DNA from 3 places in the Scopulibacillus cellulosilyticus genome. Region 3 is predicted to be linked to each of the others. Evidence: riboswitches for the same ligand, from Rfam matches in the RefSeq annotation. Region 3 holds a riboswitch; each other region holds the start of a gene.
The links. Region 3 has a riboswitch for S-adenosylmethionine ahead of metK (methionine adenosyltransferase). Riboswitches for the same ligand answer to the same signal wherever they lie in the genome.
Positions count from the first base shown of each region.

Region 1: linked by a shared signal. The riboswitch ahead of mmuP (S-methylmethionine permease) and the one ahead of metK (methionine adenosyltransferase) in region 3 are both predicted to bind S-adenosylmethionine.
Region 2: linked by a shared signal. The riboswitch ahead of ACFQRG_RS15350 (methionine ABC transporter ATP-binding protein) and the one ahead of metK (methionine adenosyltransferase) in region 3 are both predicted to bind S-adenosylmethionine.

Region 1 is NZ_JBHTCO010000043.1:68,797-75,765, reverse strand. It holds gene ACFQRG_RS20045 (ammonium transporter) at 1-773, shown strand, start outside; gene ACFQRG_RS20040 (MFS transporter) at 948-2,306, shown strand; SAM riboswitch class I at 2,602-2,706, shown strand; gene mmuP (S-methylmethionine permease) at 2,788-4,197, shown strand; partial or broken gene mmuM (homocysteine S-methyltransferase) at 4,172-5,113, shown strand; gene ACFQRG_RS20025 (hypothetical protein) at 5,408-6,583, opposite strand.
Region 2 is NZ_JBHTCO010000020.1:36,268-43,236, forward strand. It holds gene ACFQRG_RS15335 (carboxymuconolactone decarboxylase family protein) at 12-338, opposite strand; gene ACFQRG_RS15340 (MetQ/NlpA family ABC transporter substrate-binding protein) at 458-1,276, opposite strand; gene ACFQRG_RS15345 (methionine ABC transporter permease) at 1,288-1,956, opposite strand; gene ACFQRG_RS15350 (methionine ABC transporter ATP-binding protein) at 1,934-2,974, opposite strand; SAM riboswitch class I at 3,054-3,182, opposite strand; gene ACFQRG_RS15355 (homoserine dehydrogenase) at 3,234-4,235, opposite strand; SAM riboswitch class I at 4,308-4,420, opposite strand; gene ACFQRG_RS15360 (TlpA disulfide reductase family protein) at 4,673-5,092, shown strand; gene ACFQRG_RS15365 (SCP2 sterol-binding domain-containing protein) at 5,078-5,431, opposite strand; gene ACFQRG_RS15370 (anti-sigma factor domain-containing protein) at 5,473-6,786, opposite strand; gene sigI (RNA polymerase sigma-I factor) at 6,804-6,969, opposite strand, start outside.
Region 3 is NZ_JBHTCO010000014.1:12,898-19,866, forward strand. It holds gene ACFQRG_RS11335 (Fur-regulated basic protein FbpA) at 1-54, shown strand, start outside; gene ytkD (RNA deprotection pyrophosphohydrolase) at 293-778, shown strand; gene pckA (phosphoenolpyruvate carboxykinase (ATP)) at 838-2,406, opposite strand; SAM riboswitch class I at 2,731-2,868, shown strand; gene metK (methionine adenosyltransferase) at 2,988-4,187, shown strand; gene ACFQRG_RS11355 (gamma carbonic anhydrase) at 4,232-4,750, opposite strand; gene ACFQRG_RS11360 (alpha/beta hydrolase) at 4,890-5,705, shown strand; gene ACFQRG_RS11365 (tetraprenyl-beta-curcumene synthase family protein) at 5,692-6,756, shown strand; gene ACFQRG_RS11370 (SulP family inorganic anion transporter) at 6,934-6,969, shown strand, end outside.

The sequences.
Region 1 (6,969 bases), on a different contig from region 3:
GGTTCTCAGCTCTGGCAGCTGCCATTTTTATTGGCCCCCGTAAAGGAAAATTGACACCTGAGGGTACGAGTACAGTCGCTTTACCAAGCAATCTTCCTCTAGCTTCAGTTGGTGCATTTTTATTATGGTTCGGCTGGTTCGGTTTTAACGCCGGGAGTACACTAAGCGCAACAGATGGCAGGATCGGGCATATCGCTATTGTGACTATGCTGTCCGCAGCAGCAGGCGGTGCGACGACATTGATTTATACATTATTTCGTTATCATCGGTCGGATGCGCCTTCTGTCATTAATGGTTCATTAGCAGGTTTGGTTGGCATAACAGCAGGATGTGCATTTGTCAGTGATCAAGTTGCCATTCTTATTGGAGCGGTTTCCGGTTTGCTCATGATGTTCGCAACAAATTGGCTTGAAGCGAGACGTATCGATGACCCTGTGGGGGCTTTTCCTGTTCATGCTGTTTCAGGCATATGGGGGACGATTGCAGTAGGTTTATTTGCGAAAGATGGCGGACTTTTTACCGGCGGGGGCTGGCACTTATTGATCATCCAAATTTTAGGGCTTGCCATACTGAGCCTATGGGGATTTGCGTTAACGTGGTTAGGGCTTAAAGTCATTCAATTATGGATCCCTGTTCGCGCAACTGAAGAGGAAGAGGAAGTAGGATTGGATATTAGTTATCATGGTATGATAGCAGCTTATAGGGAACACGATTTTATTAATCATGAAGACCGCTACATCAAATATCAGGAAGATGATATAGAGTCCAATTAAATGACGGGAGCATAAGAGCCGGATAAAGATGGAAGTCTTTATCCGGCTCCTTTTTAATTTTTGAAATAATTTGTTATTTACAGCCCATAAATTAAGTAGTATATTCGTAATTATAACAATTTGCTAACATAATTTTTACTATTTCGACAAGAACAGACTCTAGGGGTGAAAAAAATGTCAACACAATATCAAAAGCAACAACAAGCTGCAGTTGTCGATCGGATGAACCGCCTTCCGATGTCCAAGTATTTTCTTAAATTTGTAGCCAAGCTTTCTATCGGAGGCTTTTTTGAGTTTTATGAGTTATTTTTAGTCGGCTCCATCGGTGCGGCACTTATAGATGAAAAATTATTAACGACAGGGAGCATGGCTTACTTTGTTGGCGCCGGTTTTTTAGGTATGTTTTTTGGGACTTTAATTTTTGGATATGTCAGTGATAAAGTCGGCAGGCGCAACGGTTATATTTACTCGCTTCTTATATACTCTATTTTTACTATTTGTATGGCCTTCGCACCATCTGCTGTATGGCTCGACATATTTCGGTTATGTGCCGGATTTGGTGTTGGCGCACAATTAGTGATCATTGACACTTATATTACTGAGATGACGCCTTCATCGAAACGCGGTTTTTATATCGCGTATAGTCAATTTATTACATTTTGGGCTGTTCCTATTGTTACCCTGCTGGCCTATCTGCTTGTTCCAACACATTTCTTAATGGATGGATGGCGCTGGGTTGTATTGATCGGTGGACTTGGTGCTGTTTTTGTTTGGTGGATTCGACTTGGTCTCCCGGAATCGCCGCGCTGGCAAGAGCAGCATGGTCAAATAGACAAAGCTGATCAAACGATGAAACATTTGGAGAAAATGATTGAACAAGAAGTCGGTTTACTGCCGCCTGTCCAACACAAAGAAGTTAAGGCGGAAGAGAAGGGGAAGTTCTCAGAAATATGGAAACCGCCGTACAGATCGCGGACAATTATGCTGTTAGTTTTCAATCTATTTCAAACTATCGGATTTTACGGGTTTGCTTCCTGGGTACCGACTTTATTAGTAAGTGAGGGTATTACGCTCGTCCATTCACTCTTCTATACATTTATCATGGCTTTGGCAAATCCATTTGGCCCAATTTTAGGTATGTTAACATCAGACCGGCTTGAAAGAAAGTGGATGATCGTTGTTATTTCAATCGCAATCGCTGTGGCTGGTACTATTTTTTCTTTGACTAGAATACCTTCTTTGATTATTCTAATGGGAATTATTATTACGCTTCTTAATAACTGGTTCAGCACTTTATTCCATTCTTACCAGGCGGAGTTATATCCAACACGCATTCGTGCCACCGGTGTCGGATTTACGTATGGTTGGAGCCGATTAAGTTCTGTATTCTCGGGATTCATCATCGCTGGATTGCTTCATGAATTTGGTGTTGTCGGTGTCTTTGGGTTTATCTCGGTTGCTATGTTGATTGTGGCCATTTCAATCGGAGGTTTTGGGCCTAAGACAAATAAGAAGGAGTTAGAGGAGATTTAGTAACTAAAATAAAAAAATATATAGTAAAATGCAGATTTACAATGTTAAGATTCCCTAGTTTAAAATCTCAATTTATCTTTATGTTTCATAGATAAATTGGGATTCTTTTTATACGTTAGGAAAAAATTTGCAGCAGTAGATGCCAATTTTACGCAGAGGCAAGTAAACGCAACAGACATCTGTAAAAGATTTACCATTAAAGAATTAGATTAAGTGCTAGAAGGACCATAATTTGTAAAAGTGCAGAATTCTCTTGACGTTTAATTCGTAAATTGATAAAGTTATTAAAAAATATTTCTTATCCAGAGAGGCGGAGGGACTGGCCCTATGAAACCTCAGCAACAGATCTATTAAGATACTGTGCTAATTCCAGTGGGTGATAAACCCTGATAGATAAGAGCGTACGTTTTTATTTGTCGGTAACGCACTCTTCTTTAGAGTGTGTTTTTGTTTTTTCTGGATGATGAAGAAGGAGAGTATGATGGGTAACGAAGGAAAGCAGGAATTTCAAAGGAAAATGAAAGTAAGACATCTTGTTATGCTGTCTCTTGGCGGGGTTATTGGAACCGGATTATTTCTTAGTTCAGGTTATACCATCCAACAGGCCGGCCCATTTGGCACCATTCTCGCGTATCTGATTGGAGCAGTAGTCGTTTATCTGGTCATGTTATGTTTAGGGGAATTATCTGTACATATGCCTGAGACGGGTGCCTTTCACAGCTATGCTGCGAAATACATTGGGCCAGGAACAGGTTATACAGTTGCTTGGTTGTATTGGCTGACTTGGACTGTTTCATTAGGTTCTGAGTTTACAGCTGCAGGTTTGCTTATGCAACGATGGTTTCCATCTATTAATGTATGGATATGGAGTGCACTATTTGCCATTTTGATCTTTTTATTAAATGCGCTGACGGTTAAGTTTTTCGCTGAATCGGAGTTCTGGTTTGCTTCTGTAAAGGTCATAGCAATTGTCGTATTTATTATTTTAGGCGTAGCAGCAATGGTAGGCATTATTCCAATGAAGAATTCACAGGCAGCTCCATTCTTTTCTAACTTTATCAGTGCCGGATTATTTCCTAATGGTACTTTTGCTATTATCATGACAATGCTTGCAGTCAATTTTGCCTTTTCTGGAACTGAATTAATTGGCATTGCAGCTGGAGAAACGAAAAATCCGGCCAAGACTATCCCAAAGGCTATTCGCACAACATTGTGGAGATTGGTCATCTTTTTTGTAGGAACGATCGTTATTTTATCTGCATTATTGCCAATGTCGGATGCGGGAGTATTAAAAAGCCCTTTTGTAGCAGTTTTCGAACGAATTGGAGTGCCATACGCAGCTGATATTATGAATTTTGTTATTTTGACAGCCATTTTGTCTGCGGCAAACTCTGGTTTATATGCTTCTTCCCGAATGCTTTGGTCACTAGCAAATAAAAAGACTATATCGCCGGTTTTCGCAAAGTTAACCAAACGGGGTGTACCGCTGGTCGCTATTATTTTTAGTATGATAGGCGGCGGTTTAGCTTTGCTCTCAAGTATTTTTGCACCAGGAACTGTGTATATCGTGCTTGTATCTATTTCGGGTTTAGCTGTGGTTATTGTTTGGATGAGTATCAGTGTTTCGCAATTTCTATTTCGCAGACAATATATTAAAGAGGGAAATTCAGTACAGGATTTGGCCTACCGTACACCGCTATATCCTATTGTACCAATCGCTTCTTTTGTACTTTGTCTTGCTTCATGTATTGGCATTGCATTTGACCCTACACAACGAATCGCCCTTTATTGCGGTATTCCGTTTATTTTTATTTGCTATGGAAGTTATTATTTCACGCAAAGATTGAAGAAGAGAGGAGTAAAATATGTTAACAAAACTCAATCCCATTGATGCTATTTTACGAGATTATTCAGTTATGATTCTGGATGGCGCTTTAGCTACAGAACTTGAACGGTATGGCTGCAATTTGAATGACCCTCTTTGGTCTGCGCGAGTACTGCTGGAAAGTCCAGAAGTGATTTACCAGGTTCATGCTGACTATTTTCGTGCGGGGGCTGATTGTGCAATCACCGCAAGCTATCAAGCTACTATTAATGGATTTTCTAAACGTGGAATACAAGAAAAAGAGGCTTTAGAGTTAATTAAAAAGACTGTACTGCTTGCCAGCAAAGCAAGAGATGATTTTTGGCAGCAAGATATGCAGGCATTTAGACCGAAGCCATTGGTTGCGGCATCGGTAGGGCCTTATGGGGCATATCTTGCAGATGGTTCAGAATATGCAGGAAACTATAATGTTACAGATGAAACATTAGCGGAATTTCATCGTACAAGAATGGCAGCTTTGATCGAAGCAGGTGCTGATTTAATAGCGTTTGAAACAATTCCTTCTCTGCAAGAAGCAAAGATATTAGCCTCATTATTAAAAGACTTTCCGGAATCATATGCCTGGTTATCTTTCTCTTTGAAAAATAACAAGACAATCAGTGACGGTACCTTGTTGGAAGAGTGTGCAAAAATGTTTAATGATCATGATCAAATTGCCGCAATTGGCATCAATTGCGCCCCAGCATCGTTTGTCACAGAAGCCATCAATGTGTTAAGTACAAATACGAAGAAGCCAATTATCGTTTATCCGAATTCCGGTGAAAACTATGATCCGGAAACTAAAACATGGCATGGCCAAGAATCATGTCAGTCTTTCGATGTTTAAGCCAAGGAATGGTACGATGCAGGAGCACGATTAATCGGAGGATGCTGCAGAACAGAACCCCATCATATTAAGGAGATTGCAAATAAATTGCGTTAACCTCTAGAGTATATAGTAATATCCAAGTCCATACAAAAGTCTATTAATAAGTAGGTGGAAAATATTTTGTCGGCTTAGATAGAGCAACAAAACCGATTTCCTAAAATAAGGGAATCGGTTTTAAGTATGATTGATATTCTTTTTCATAAATGATTTCTTTCTAATTTACATGTTTTATTTGTGTTTGTTTTTAGTCCAGAGTAAAATTGTAAATTTTTAGCTAAGCGATTATATATACATGTCAATTCTCTTATCCCATTTATAGACATAGTTTTTTTGATTAATTATATTCAATTAAATAGTCTGAACTAAGATGCTTGCAATGATAACTGATGCGGTGGTGACGGTTGTGAAGCCGCCGACAAGCATTGGTGTAAGGATTTCATTAAAAATGGTTTTCTGTTCTGCTTCGTTATCAGCGACACTGCGGCTGATTTCCTCACAGAGCAGATAGTCACCGGGGAATCCGAATAAAGCTGTTAAGGCTACTGCAATCCCTTTATTCATGTTCCACTTCATTAATTTTGCCCCAACAAAGCCGCCTGCGATAATCCCGACAATACCTATTGCCATAATGGCGAGAACGACCGGTAAATAGCCAACAAACATATGGATCGTTACATCATTCATAGAGCTCATCGTAATCACGATAATCCCGACCATAGCGATGCCGAATGAGTTCGCACGTTCCAGCATCTTATCATTATAAAAGCCGATATATGCACCGATTAGACCAATGACTAATGCCCATAAGCTATAATTAATGCCGGTTAAATTGCCTAAGAAAATAGCTAATGCTCCGCCAATAAATAGCTGCAATAAAAGGATGACATGCGTTTGATATTTTTTCGGAATCCAAGTCTTTCTTTTTGAATCAGTGAGTATGCTTTCAGGGTCTGCAGCAGCAGCAACCTCTGTGTAAGCTGCCTGATTAAGTGTTTTCTTGACATGCTTAGCATGACGGCGCAGAAAGAATGAGGCAAGCGGCATACCGATTAAACTTTGTATTGCAAGAATAAGAGCTGGAATGGTAACTAAGCCAGTCTGGCCGATAGCCTTCAGTTTTTGGGCGGTTAATATAAATGCAATGGTGCCGCCGGTTAAAGGTCCTGTCCCGGCTACTGCTGACGAATAACCAAACATAGGCGTAATAATGGCAAGAATAAGTACAGCAGCAACCGCGACCCCGCATAAAGCGATAATGACCGCTCTAATTTGTGATTTTATAATTTTAAACGGGACGAGTGTTCCCATATGAACGATCAGCGGTGCAATCATTAACGTTCCAAATGTGCCTATAGTTGATGAATCAATAATCTTTTTTGGGAAGATGCCTGTCCAAAGCGTGATCAAGTATCCTATAAGAACGACAAGTAACATAGGAATTCTCGCTCTTGTCATAATAGAAATAAGTTCGCCAACAGCCAATAAAAATAAAATAAGCATGGCTGCAAAAATTGGTTCATTCATTATAAAGACCCCTTTTATGAAATAGTTTAATGAATTTTTAGAATAATAAAGCGGCAAGTTATGAAAATAGTCTTTTTGGTTTTCGGACAGGTCCTTAACTGTATGACTGCTTTCTTATACCAATGTTTAAATTATTCTTTATGTTTTAAGGATTTTATCATAAGATAAAGGCCTTGAATAGTCATTTTTTGAAATTTCACTCAAGGCAATTAATACTAAATTTTTTAGTAAGCGCAACCATTATCGCCCCTGCTGGAAACATTGTAAATTTAAAAGTCGACAAAAACAGATAATTTTTTTATGAAATAAAAAGTGCTCCTCTTAATTTTTCAATTTCAATTTGAGTTTGGTAAAATTCAGAAGAATGATAAACGGATAAAACAATG
Region 2 (6,969 bases), on a different contig from region 3:
TTCAATGTTGTCTAGTGCTTCATTTGTTTCAGTTCATCCAAAGTATCCTGAACTAAAGTCACAGACTGGCTGATTGCAGCCCCGCCGCCAAAAGCTGCTGTTACGCCAATCGTTTCAAGAATTTCTTTTTCAGTACACCCTTGATCCATACAGCCTTTCGTATGATAAACAATGCAGTACTCATCTTGTGAGTAGATACTTATGCCAAGGGCAATTAATTGTTTTTGCTTTTGGTCAAGTTCTCCTTCTTTAAAACAGGCTGCGGTAAATTCATTATATTTATCAGCAATATGGGGCATCTTCTGCTCAAATTCATGAAGCCCCGTCTTATAATCCATAAGAATTTGTTCAGTGACATTCGCAGAAACGTGTTCTTTTTCCACATTAATACCTCTCTTCTATGGAAGTTCAGTTTTAGTATGTCAAGAACACAATTGATTCATTCGATACTTTAATGTTATTTAACAGGAACTACCGCGCCTTTATACTTCTTATTAATAAAATCTTGAATTTCTTTTGAATGTAAAACTTTTACCAGCTTTTTAACAGCAGGATTATTTTGATCTTTAGCTCTGACAACGACCGCATTAGCGTATGGAGATTTATCATTTTCCATAGCGATGGCATCTTTTTTCGGATTGAGGCCAGCATCTAATGCGTAGTTTGTATTAATGAGCAAAGCGTCCCCTTCACCGTTTTTATAAATTTTCGGAAGCATAGCTGCATCATATTTTGCTTCTATTTTTAAATGTTTTGGGTTAGAAGTGATGTCATCAATTCTTGAGTTAATATTGCCGCCATTTTTCAATTTGATGAGCCCCGCTTTTTGAAGCAGCAACAGCATCCTCGGTTCATCAGAAACGGAATTACTCATAATAATTGTAGCGCCTTTTGGCAGCTGTTTTAAGCTTTTATATTTTTTTGAGTAAATACCAATCGGTTCAACATGAATGTTTCCTACATCCTTAAAGTCATAATGGTTTTTCTTTTCTTGTACTTTTAAATATGGAACGGTTTGGAAATAGTTGGCGTCAATATCTCCAGATGCTAATGCTTTATTTGGCGTTACATAATCTTGGAACTTAACAATCTTAAGATTAACACCTTGTTTTGCCAATATTGGCTTTGCTTTCTCAAGAATTTCGGCATGAGGGACAGGTGTAGCACCTACTGTCAACGTTGTAGTTTTACCGCCTTTTCCATCTTTACTAGCGCCGCATGCAGCTAAAAGAAATACTAAACTTAGGCTAATGACTAGTGCGAATATCTTCTTCATTTTTTCTTCCCCTATCTTTTATCTAATTTTTTTGTAATAAAATCCCCTATAAATTGTAAAATAAAGACAATAATAAGAATAAAAATTGTTGAGAGTATAGTGACATCATTATTTCCGCGCTCGTAACCTTCGTTATAAGCGAGCGTCCCTAAGCCGCCTGCACCTATGACTCCAGCCATTGCTGTAAAACCAACAAGAGCAATTGCTGTGACTGTTATTCCTGAAGATAATGCAGGCAATGATTCGGGTAATAACACTTTCCAGATAATTTGCCATTTGCTTGCTCCCATAGCTTGTGCGGCTTCAATGACACCTTTATCGATTTCCCGGAGTCCTATCTCAACTAAACGTGCGTAAAATGGCGCAGAACCAACAATAAGAGCTGGAAGTGCTGCCGTTGAACCTAACATGGTGCCGACTAATAATGTCGTTATCGGGATCAACAATATAATAAGGATAATAAACGGAATGGAACGGAAAATATTGACTATTGTTGAAACACACTTATATATGATTTTATTTTCAAACATATTGCCTTTTGCTGTTACAAATAATAACAATCCTAAAATAATTCCTAAAATGACTGTAGCTACAACTGAAATGACAGTCATATAGAGCGTTTGTAATATGGCTTGCCAAATCTCGTTCCAATCAGCGTTAGGAAATAAGCTGTGCAGCATCTTGTATCACCTCAACTCCAACTCCTTGGTTTTCAATAAAATCTATTGCTCTTTTTACTTCGTGCGTTGCGCCATCAATAAGAAGGGTTAAAGTTCCAAACGCCCCGTTTTGTGTTTGTGAAATATTACCTTCTAAAATATTTATTTCAACAAGCTGCTGCTGAAATAGCTCGTTAACAACCGGCCGATTGGCTGAATCCCCTTTAAAGGATAATTTAACAATGGTACCCGATGGATGAGCTTGTTTTACAAAATCAACAGCTTCCTCTGCTTCATCATTTTGTGTCACTTGTTTAACAAATTCTTTTGTGATCGCCATTTTGGGTTGTTGGAAGACATCTAAAACATTACCTTCCTCGACAATCTGCCCTTTATCAAGAACCGCTACTTTGTGACAAATCTTTTTAACCACGTGCATTTCATGAGTAATCATAACAATCGTTAATCCCAGCTTTTTATTAATATCAACGAGTAAATCCAGTATCGCATTTGTCGTTTTCGGGTCCAGTGCAGACGTTGCTTCATCACAAAGCAATACTTTAGGATTATTGGCCAAGGCTCTTGCAATGCCGACACGCTGTTTCTGTCCGCCGCTTAATTGTGACGGATAGGCGTTTTCACGCCCTTCTAAGCCGACAATCTTAATTAACTCTTGTACTCTCTTTTTTCTTTCGGCTTTTTTGACACCAGCTACTTCAAGCGGAAATGAGATGTTGCCTTTTACAGTTCTCGACCATAGCAGATTAAAATGTTGAAAGATCATACCGATGTCTTTTCTTGCCTCACGCAATTTATTTTTTGATAAGCTGGACATTTCTTTGCCGTCAACAATGAGACTGCCTGCAGTAGGTGTTTCCAGCATATTGATTAATCGGATTAGAGTGCTTTTACCAGCGCCGCTATAGCCAATAATGCCAAAAATCTCGCCTTGTTTTATGTCTAAATCAATGCCGCTAAGCGCTTCGACGGCACCTTTTTTTGAATGATAAGATTTCTTAATGTTATTGAGTTTAATCATGTTGTCACCCCTTACCCTACTAAAATAAAAAATCTCTCTACCTGGACAGATAGAGAGATAAGTATTCGTACGCTTCTCCCTCTTATCTGTCAAGCCGCTGCTTGCAGGAATTGGCACCTTACCCGTCATTCAATTAGCTATAGCTAATTGAGAGCCGGGTGGTTGCCGGGCTTCATCGGGCCAGTCCCTCCACCTCTCTTGATAAGAGATTTTTAAAGTTTTTAAGATATTAGTATATTAGCACTAGGGTAAAGCTCTGTCAATACCCTCCTAAAGGCACAGGATCATTATTCTTTATACTTTTATTATTTTTGAAAAGCGCAACGAAATCTTCAATAATAGCACTTGCAGTCGGCAATGCTCCCGCCCCCGGACCGCTTAAAACTAAATCTTCGGCCAAATCAGTTTTAACCCTTACAGCGTTATTAACACCCTCAATGGCGTAAAGGGGATGATCCGGCTTGATTCTTAACGGTTCAACGCTGGCTTCGATTTGTCCATTAGATGATCGTGATAAGGCAGCAATTAATTTGACTTTTTCTTTGCTCTCTTCAGCGGCAAGAATATCTTCCTGTGTCACTTGATCGATTCCCTTTCGGACAACATCATTCCAATCAGGCTGCTCATTGTAAATAAGGTCGCTGATGATCATTGTTTTATAGAAAGCGTCCCAGCCTAAAACATCATTAGAAGGATCAGCTTCCGCATAACCCAGCCGCTGGGCCTCCGCAAGCGATTGTTCGAATGACTGAATCTTCTCCCGCATCGTCGTTAAAATAAAATTAGACGTCCCATTCAAAATGGCTTCCACTCTTTGTATACGGTTTACCTTAAGATAGTCTTTAATCATATGCAGAATTGGGATACTTCCCGCAACTGACGCTTCGAAAGCAAGTTGTGTTTGATGATCATCGGCTATTTTCTTTAATTCCTTACCCTTTTTAGCCAATAGCTCCTTGTTCGCTGTAATGACAGGCAGCTTACTTTCCAGAGATTTCCTTAGATAATTATAGGCAGGCTCACAACCGCCAATTGCCTCTATAACGACATCAACAGGGTGTTTTAATACCTCGTTAAAATCTGTTGTCACTTCAACGCCGCCATTTATTTTTCTATTTTTACAGGAATCTTTAATTAAAATGACAGGTATCCTGACAGCTTCACCAATAGCTTTATACAGTTCCTCTTGATGACTAATAACTGTTTCGTAAACACCTTGACCAACCGTTCCTAATCCAAGTAAAGCAACATTAATTGTCATTTCACCACTCCTAAGTATATTTAGTTTTTCAAGTATTAAAAAAACCCCTCCGATAAGAGGGGTTTATCACCGCTCTTATCTTTTAGGAGTATTTAAACTCCTGCAGGAATTAGCACCTTTCCAAGCAATTGCTTGGAGGTTGCCGGGCTTCATCGGGCCTTTCCCTCCGCCTCTCTGGATAAGAGAAAACTTTATTCAAATTTAAAATTATCAGTTAAATAGGACTTGGCTGGTGCCAAGCTTTAAGCACAGTCAACTGCATAGCCGCACTTTACTTTCAACCTTTAGTTGATTTAAACATTCAGAAAGTATAATAAATATTAACAATATAGTATCACCCAGTTAACTTAGTGTCAACTGGACTTATGTAATTGGTAAAGCTATACTTTCCATAGAAAGAATTTTTAAGATTTAACTATGGAAAGGGGCTTAAAAAATTGAAAGCACCAAATTTTGAATTAACCGATTTACAGACACAAGAAAAAGTTAAACTTTCCGATTTCGAAGGCAAACCTGTTATGATTACATTTTGGGTATCATGGTGTCCTGATTGTCAGAAAGATCTGCCTAAAAAAGTCGAATTTTATCAATCATTGAATAAAGATGAATTAGCTTTCTTAACCGTTAATGTTACGGGAAGGGAAGGTACGGAAAAAGACGGTCCCCAATTTGCCCGTGAACATGAACTCCCTTTTCCGATACTTCTTGATGAGGGAACAAAGACTTATGATGCCTATAATTGTTCCAGTGTACCTACAACCGTTATCATGGATCAGCAGCATCAAATCATACATACCTTTGGTGACAAATCATCATTTTACGACATTATAGAAGCATTAAGTTCAGTAATGAAGTGAACGCGAAGCATCTCCTGTCAACAAAAAAAGTGATTCTAAGACAAGTAAGTGGCGCTCTAATCCATCAATTCTTAAGCGCCCTTCTTTTTCCAAAACCATTAATCTCTCAGAACCGTTAATAAGGGCAACTATTTGATTTTCCTCGCCTGAAACATAGACATCAATATTATCAGGGTGCTCATCCAATAATTCGCATTCCCCATTGCAAAACGATATCCAAACCGTCTCTTTTTTATCGTCCAATTGCAAAATAAAACTTCTATTTTTATATAATGGCTGTAATACAGGCTTTTGCAAAAGTGTTTGGACGAAGTTTTCGGATGTTTCTTTTAACATCATCTTTCACCTCTTAACCAAGATCGGAGCATGAACGCTCTCTTTTAATGTTCATTTTTATGGTCCTGTTTCGGGCCATGCTTTTCTTGATATTTGTGCTCTCCTTTAGGATCGTGATGCGAGCCTTTACTTGGTTTTTCCTGAGGATGGTGAGATATACGGCCGCAAGGATTAGCCTTAGACTGATAAGGCCATTGTTTTTTTGGTTTTGCTATAGGTCGATGAGAATCATTTTCTTTATTAGGCTTAGCCTCTGACCTGTACGAATTTCTTGCAACCTTTTCCTTTGGCTTACTCTTCACGGCAGATGACGATCGATGAACGGGCCGGGAACCCTCAGATTGTTTTTTTGGCTGATGATAAGTCTTTGTTGAAGACTCAGGATTCGTTTTTTTATTTCCGCTGTCATTATTCGATATACCTTGCTTTCCGCCAGGATGATCTACTGGTTTATCTTTAGATGTATGAGGATTTTTAGAGTCATTTATATGATGGTTTACATCATCAGAAGACGAATCAGACGCTGTCTTACCTGTCGATTGATGACTTTTATCGGTAACAGGCTCGGTTTGAACTGAATTATTTATATTATTGCTGTTTGAATCCGTTTTCGGTTGTTCATACTGTTTCATTTCTTTTACCGATAATTGCTTCGCTTTATCAATTGTTAAATCCTTTTTATATTTTGATGCATCCAAGTATACAAGATATTTCCCGGTAGATAATCCTCTTTTCTTTGCCTTATCATGCATTTTAACTGTCGTTGGAAGCACTTCACAATGACCTAAGCTTTTTTGAAAAGCTTTCTGATTAGAAAATCCTTCAACAGCTTGATCCATTTGTTTGCTGAAACCTGCCCGTTTATGTTTACTAATATGATTAGTAAGCGCTGTTGTGATTAACACTTCCGGGTGATCTTTAAAATAGCCGCTGTCCGCAAGCTTCCCGGCAACTTTTAACGCAAACGTTTCAAGAGGCATTTTGATATATTGATTTGGATCTTCTAAAATAGCTTTTGCATCAGCGTTCATCGGTTTAACAGAAAGTACATGCAACTTTCTATTAACGCTCACTTCAATACTAGGGTTAATATCAAAACTTACATAAGCAGCCACAGCTTTATTTTTTATCATTCCGTTGATAAGAATAAAAATACATATCAGAGAAAAGCAAGCTGCCAGAGTAGGAATCCAAATTTTCATATAAAAGGGAAGCGGATGTGAAAGATCATTTTCAAGAATAGATTCCCCAACAGACACATCTGCCGCCCTTTTCAATTTAATTGATTCAAAAGCGCCGTCTTTTGTTAATAAAACCCCGCGGCGCCCTTCTCTAGACATCAGTATCCCTCGACTCACCTGCTCCCTCCTTCCTGCTACAGGGTTTCCGGCTCAATATACGACTGCAATGCACTGAACCCGCCAATATAAATAAGTGCAACAGCTATTATATACTTTCGGTTCCTTTCAATCGTTTTACGACTGCACGACACAAATTGTAGAAGATCTTTAATTGGTAATTGTTTTTTAACCTTTAAATGC
Region 3 (6,969 bases):
TGGGAGCGCTGCAGGCATTTCAATTCTGAAGTTCAATTTAAATCTCATCATTAATCAAACTTGCCAATCGGCAAGTTTTCTTTATACTATCGGTATATCTTGGCAACTTAGAAGCAAATTCGACGCAGTTGCCAAGATAAGGTCGATAGTATAAGTGCATCTAAACCTCTGTCTACGCCCTTCAGGCTTGCCAATCGGCAAGTTTTCTTTATTTCTGGATAAAAATTGGACAATAACAGTGCAACTTGCTTAAAATAAAATTGGGATACTAACAGGATGGAGTTAAAAAATGATGGATTCATTTACTTTTGAAGATTTTTATCAAAATCAGGTTACATTTTCCTTTAAAGATCATCCTTTTTCAAGCTCGCCAAAACATGTTTGGGTCATAAGCCGTTTCCATAATCAGTGGTTGTTAACTCAACATCCGAGAAGAGGATGGGAATTCCCGGGTGGAAAAGTGGAAAAAGGGGAGAATGCTGAACAAGCGGCCGTTCGCGAAGTGTATGAAGAAACCGGTGCAGATGTCTTAGATTTGTATTATATTGGTCAATATAAAGTGGACGGAAAAAGCGGGGTAATTATTAAAAATGTCTATTATGCAACCATTGGGCAAATTAAACTTAAAGATAATTACCTTGAAACAAATGGACCAATACTTATTCATGAGATACCAAAAGATATTAAGCATTCTAATCAATACAGCTTTATGATGAAGGATAATGTACTTCAATACAGCCTGGAACGCATTTGTGAAAAGTTTTTAAAAAAGCCTTAGGGTCGGTACCCTAAGGCTTTTGATAATATGTTATTCTAAGAAGATTCAGGGGCAATAATTTATCTAGGTCCGGCTGCTTTAATTTCTTCAGAGACATGTTTGAATTTCTTGAAGTTGTCTTTGAACTTTTTGGCAAGCTCGCGGGCCTTTTCTTCGTATGCTTCTTGGCTTGGCCAAGTCTTGCTTGGCTGCAGGACATGATCAGGAACACCTGGGCAATGAAGCGGAATATTTAATCCGAAAATAGGGTCGAGCATTGATTCTTCGTTACTTAGTTCACCGTGTAATGCAGCTTGAACCATCGCTCTTGTATAGGCGAGATTAATACGTTTGCCTTCACCGTATGCACCGCCGGTCCAGCCGGTATTAACGAGATAAACGTCCACTTGATGACCGTCAATTTTTTCTCCAAGCATACTAGCGTATTTTGCTGCTTCTAAAGGTAAAAATGGTGAGCCGAAGCATGTAGAGAAAGTCGCTTCAGGTGAAGTAACGCCTCTTTCTGTACCTGCTAATTTGCTCGTATAACCTGATAAGAAATGGTACATTGCTTGCTCTTTTGTAAGTTTGCTAATCGGCGGCAGAACACCAAAAGCATCAGCTGTTAAGAAGATAATGGTGTTAGGATGGCCGGCAAGGCTTGGTAAAATAACATTCGGTACATTGTGAATGTCATAAGCTGCACGTGTATTTTCCGTATATTTATTATCATCGTAATCAGGTTCGCGGGACTGTTCATCAACAACGACATTCTCTAAGACAGAACCATAACGAATGGCATTCCAAATTTGCGGTTCTTTTTCCTCAGACAAATGAATTGTTTTGGCATAACACCCGCCCTCAATGTTAAATACACCGCTGGCAGACCAGCCATGCTCGTCATCACCAATAAGCTTTCGGTTTGGATCATTTGATAATGTTGTTTTGCCGGTTCCTGAAAGACCAAAGAATAATGCCACGTCACCCTCTTCGCCAACGTTTGCGGAACAATGCATAGATAGGATGTCTTGATTTGGCAAAATGTAATTCATAACGCTGAATATTGACTTTTTCATTTCTCCGGCATATTGTGTACCGCCAATTAATACAACGCGTCTTTTAAATGATATGATAATGAATGCTTCAGAGTGTGTGCCATCAACTTCAGGATCGGCTTTAAAGCCTGGTGCCGAGACAATCGTGAACTCAGCGCTGTGAGTTTTTAATTCTTCAGCTGTCGGACGGATAAAAAGCTGTTGGGCAAATAAATTATGCCAAGCGTATTCATTGACAACTTGCAATGATAGGCGCGATTCAGGGTCTGCCCCTGCAAAACCGCGGAAAACAAAGCGTTCTTCTCTTTTTTTCAGATAATCAATCACTTTGAAATATAATTTCTCGAAAACACTTTCATCAATAGGCTGATTGTTTCCCCAGTCAATTGTACCTTCAATTTCCGGCTCTTTTACAATAAACTTATCTTTAGGGGAGCGTCCAGTATATTTTCCGGTATTTGCCGCCAGGGCACCGGTATTTGTTAAAATGGCTTCTTTTTTCTCTAAAGCTTTCTCGATAAGGTGTGAAACCGATAAATTCATATACGTATGATCTAATTTTAGGCATTCATCTAATTTTGAAGTAAATGGCATTGTTTTCATAGTTAAAAACCATCCTTTGTGTTAATTTCAATCCTTTATAAGTTAGAATTAGTATAACATATTTTATTCTTTAGTCCATACTAATTGCGAATTATTTTTAAAAAATATACGTTGGAACATATAAATGGGTATTGTCCTAAGTAAATGGGGATTTTTGATGGTTATTTCAGATATAATAATGATATCTCTAATTTTTCAATCCAACATATTTAACTATCTAAATAGTATAACCTAAAATATATTAATTGTATTTAGACAATTTGATTGTTTATTGACAGTTGTTGTCGCCTGCGCTATTCTTAGTAAAAACGGCTGCTCTTATCCTGAGTAGGTGGAGGGACAGGCCCTGTGAAACCCGGCAACCACCCGGCGCCTAAATAGCGTAATCAGCGCAGTTCTGAGTGCTGGGAACGGTGCTAACCTGCAAGGTTAGTTCAACCTTGACGATAAGAGGCGAGAGTTATAATGTCCTTGTCCTCAGTTGGAAAGGGCTTTTTTCATGCAAATTTTCAGGGGCACGAGTACCGTTTTCATAACATATTATTTCATTATTATATTTTGGGAGGATTAGGATGACAAAAAAATATTCTAGACGTTTGTTCACTTCTGAGTCTGTAACAGAAGGCCATCCTGATAAGATTTGCGACCAAATTTCGGATGCCATTTTGGATGAAATCATTAAGAGTGATCCAAATGCGCGTGTCGCCTGTGAAACTACAGTCAGTACAGGATTGGTTCTAGTTGCTGGAGAGATTACGACTTCAACCTATGTTGACATACCTAAGGTTGTCAGAGAAACAGTTCGTGAAATTGGTTATGACCGGGCGAAATACGGTTTCGATTCAGAAACTTGCGCGGTATTAACATCAATTAATGAACAATCTCCTGACATTGCCCAAGGCGTTAACCAGTCACTTGAAGCGCGTGAAGGCCAAATGACTGATGACGAAATAGAGGCAATTGGCGCAGGTGACCAAGGGCTGATGTTCGGCTTTGCTGTTAATGAAACACCTGAATTAATGCCGCTGCCAATTTCGCTTTCCCATCAGCTGTCAAGACGCCTGGCTGAAGTGAGAAAGAACGAAACAGTTCCTTATTTAAGACCGGATGGAAAAACACAAGTAACTGTTGAGTATAATGAAGAAGGAAAACCTGAACGTGTTGATACAATCGTTATTTCCACTCAGCACCACCCGGAAATAACATTAGAACAAATTAAAGAAGATCTTATCAACCACGTCATTAAACCGATCGTACCTGAAGAATTAATTGATGAAAATACAAAGTATTTTATTAATCCGACAGGGCGATTTGTTATCGGCGGACCTCAAGGCGATGCCGGTTTAACAGGCCGTAAAATCATTGTTGACACTTACGGGGGATATGCCCGTCACGGCGGCGGTGCTTTCTCCGGAAAAGATGCTACTAAGGTTGACCGTTCCGCGGCTTATGCAGCGCGTTATGTCGCAAAAAATATTGTTGCGGCCGGATTAGCAGATAAATGCGAAGTCCAACTTGCTTATGCTATTGGTGTTGCAGAGCCGGTATCTATCTCCATTGATACTTTTGAAACCGGCAAGGTAACCGAAGAACGCCTTGTTGAACTTGTTCGCAAACATTTTGACCTTCGTCCGGCAGGTATTATTAAAATGCTTGACCTTAGAAGACCTATTTATAAACAAACAGCAGCTTATGGACACTTCGGCCGTACTGATGTTGATTTGCCATGGGAACAAACAGACAAAGCCGAACTTCTTAAAACCGAAGCTTAAAAAAGCAAGAGGAGCTGATCACAATCAGCTCCTCTTTTTATAAACTACTCTTCTGTAATCTGCCTTTTATATGCCTGCCCTTTTTCGACATATTCACGGCGGATCCTTGCCATGTCCTGGATATCTGCTTCATTTAAAGGCCGGATGACCTTTGCAGGACGTCCAAAAGCCAGTACATTCGGAGGGATGACTTTTCCTTGAGGAACAAGGCTTCCCGCACCTATAAATGCCCCTTCTCCAATTTCTGCGCCGTCAAGGATAATAGATCCCATGCCAATCAAACAATTCTTACGTAAAATCGAACTATGAATGGTCACCTGATGACCGACTGTCACATCGTCTTCTATGATAAGCGTACGATTAGGGCTTTGGTGCAGCATGCTTAAATCTTGAATGTTAACCCTGTTGCCAATACGCGTCGGTGCGACATCACCGCGTATAACCGTTCCAAACCAAATGCTCGATTCTTCCCCAATCTTGACATCACCGCTGATAACAGCATCCGGCGCAATAAATGCGCTTGTTGAAATTTCAGGGTAAACCCCATTGTATGGTAAGATCATATGTATTCACCTCCTGATAACTTAGTATAATAAAGTAAAGCCTCTATTAATGGGAGGGTTTTTTCTCCCGCTAACGGTTAGCAGAACAAATCGGATAAAGAAAGTATGAAAAAATTATAACATATAAGGGGTGGCACAAGTGTGGGCTTGGGAAACCAAAAATGTGCCTAAAGGCGTTATCGTCATTGTTCATGGTTCCGGCGAGCATCATGGGCGTTACCAGTGGCTAAGAGATCAATGGCTGAATGCGGGATTCCATGTTGTCATGGGGGACTTGCCCGGCCACGGAAAAAGCCCGTCAAAAAAAGGACATATCGAAAGCTTTAATGAATATATTAATTCAATTGAATTTTGGGTAAAGGACGGAAAAAAGTTTCAGCTGCCATTATTTCTTCTCGGCCACAGCCTGGGCGGATTGTCGATAATAAGAATGTTGCAAGAAAAAAGAATACACGTTCAAGGTGTTGTTTTATCTTCGCCTTGCTTAGGGCTTACTTTTCCTTTTCCGGCACTGTTAAAGAAAACAGGATATTTATTAAACGAAATAGCACCGGAATTATTAATTCCTACCAAAAGATCGGCAGGCAACAAAAAGGCAACCCGTAATGAAGAGGTTTTAAAAAGAGATGCTGAAGACCCTCTTATGCTTACAAAAATTTCAGCGCGGTGGTATTGGGAATTAGAAACTGCGATGGAAGAAGCTTTTCAAAATATAGATAAATTCCCGGACCTTCCTATGCTTATTTTACAAGCAGGAGATGATAAAATAGTTAATAAGCATTCAGTTAAAGAATGGTTCGACTCTTTAAATATAAAAAATAAGACCTATAAAGAATGGCCTGGTTTATACCATGAAATATTTAATGAACCCGAAAGAAAAACTGTTTTTCAACATGCTTTAACATTTATCGAAAACAATATGTCGTCTGGAGGACTGTTTAGTGAAAATACCTAAAAAACCTTTTGGAATGATGACACAAATTTATCGAAAAGTTCTTCCAAATGTACATCAGGAATTAGAGAAGTGGAAAGAAAAAGCAATGGCTATACCGGATGAAGAGTTGAGAAAGCAAGCCTTGGCAAGTATTCAAACCAAAACTTTTCACTGCGAAGGCGGTTCAATTTACAGCCTTCTTGCTAAAGATGAGTATCAAAAGGTTATCCGCTTTATTGTTGCTTATCAAACAATCAGTGATTATCTTGATAATCTTTGCGATCGAAGCGTTTCACTTGATCCGGCGGACTTTCGGGCATTGCATGAATCAATGCTTGATGCGCTCACTCCAGGTGCAGATCTTAAAGATTATTACCGGTTCCGCAAGATAACATCTGATGACGGCTACTTGGCTGACTTGGTTAGGACATGCCAAGATTTTTTGAAACATTTGCCGTCTTTAAAAGATATTCAGCCGTCTCTCCATGAATTGGCAGGTTTTTATTGTGATCTCCAAGTACATAAGCATGTTAAGCAGGATCAGCGGGTGCCAAGGCTGCAAGAGTGGTTTCGCCGGTATCAAGAAAAATTGCCGGAAATGAGCTGGTATGAATTTTCTGCCTGCTCCGGGTCAACGCTTGGAATCTTTTGTATCGTTTCATATGCAGCTGGTCAACATCATATGAAAGACTTGGCCATTCAGCTGAAAGAAGGATATTTCCCCTGGGTGCAGGGATTGCATATTTTATTAGACTATTTTATAGACCAAGAAGAAGACAAACAGGGCGGCGATTTAAATTTTTGTTTTTATTATGAAAGCGAAGAAATGATGATGGACAGATTCAATCATTTTATTGAACAAGCTGATGAAAGCATCTCAAATCTTCCCGATGTTAATTTCCACAAGATGGTTAACAGAGGGTTATTAGGTATTTATTTAGCTGACAAAAAAGTAGCCAAACAGCAGCAAGTTCGCATCCTGGCAAGGAAGATTATGAAAAAGGCCGGCGGTGCCGGAATGTTCTTTTTTATTAACGGCTGGCTATATCGCCGTTTTAAGCCAAGTGTATAACTTGTTTTACTAAATGATATGAGAAAAGGCTTCTTTCTTAACAGGGGGAGGCCTTTTTACTTTTTTCGTCTATACAAATCTTGTATTCTATGATAGGATATTTTGGTTACAAACGGCCCCGGCTTTTGTGAGAGTCAAAAGTCAATGTTGATAAAAATTAATATGAGGTGATAGTGTTTGAACTTTGCGGCAATTAAACAAGAATGGTTTTCG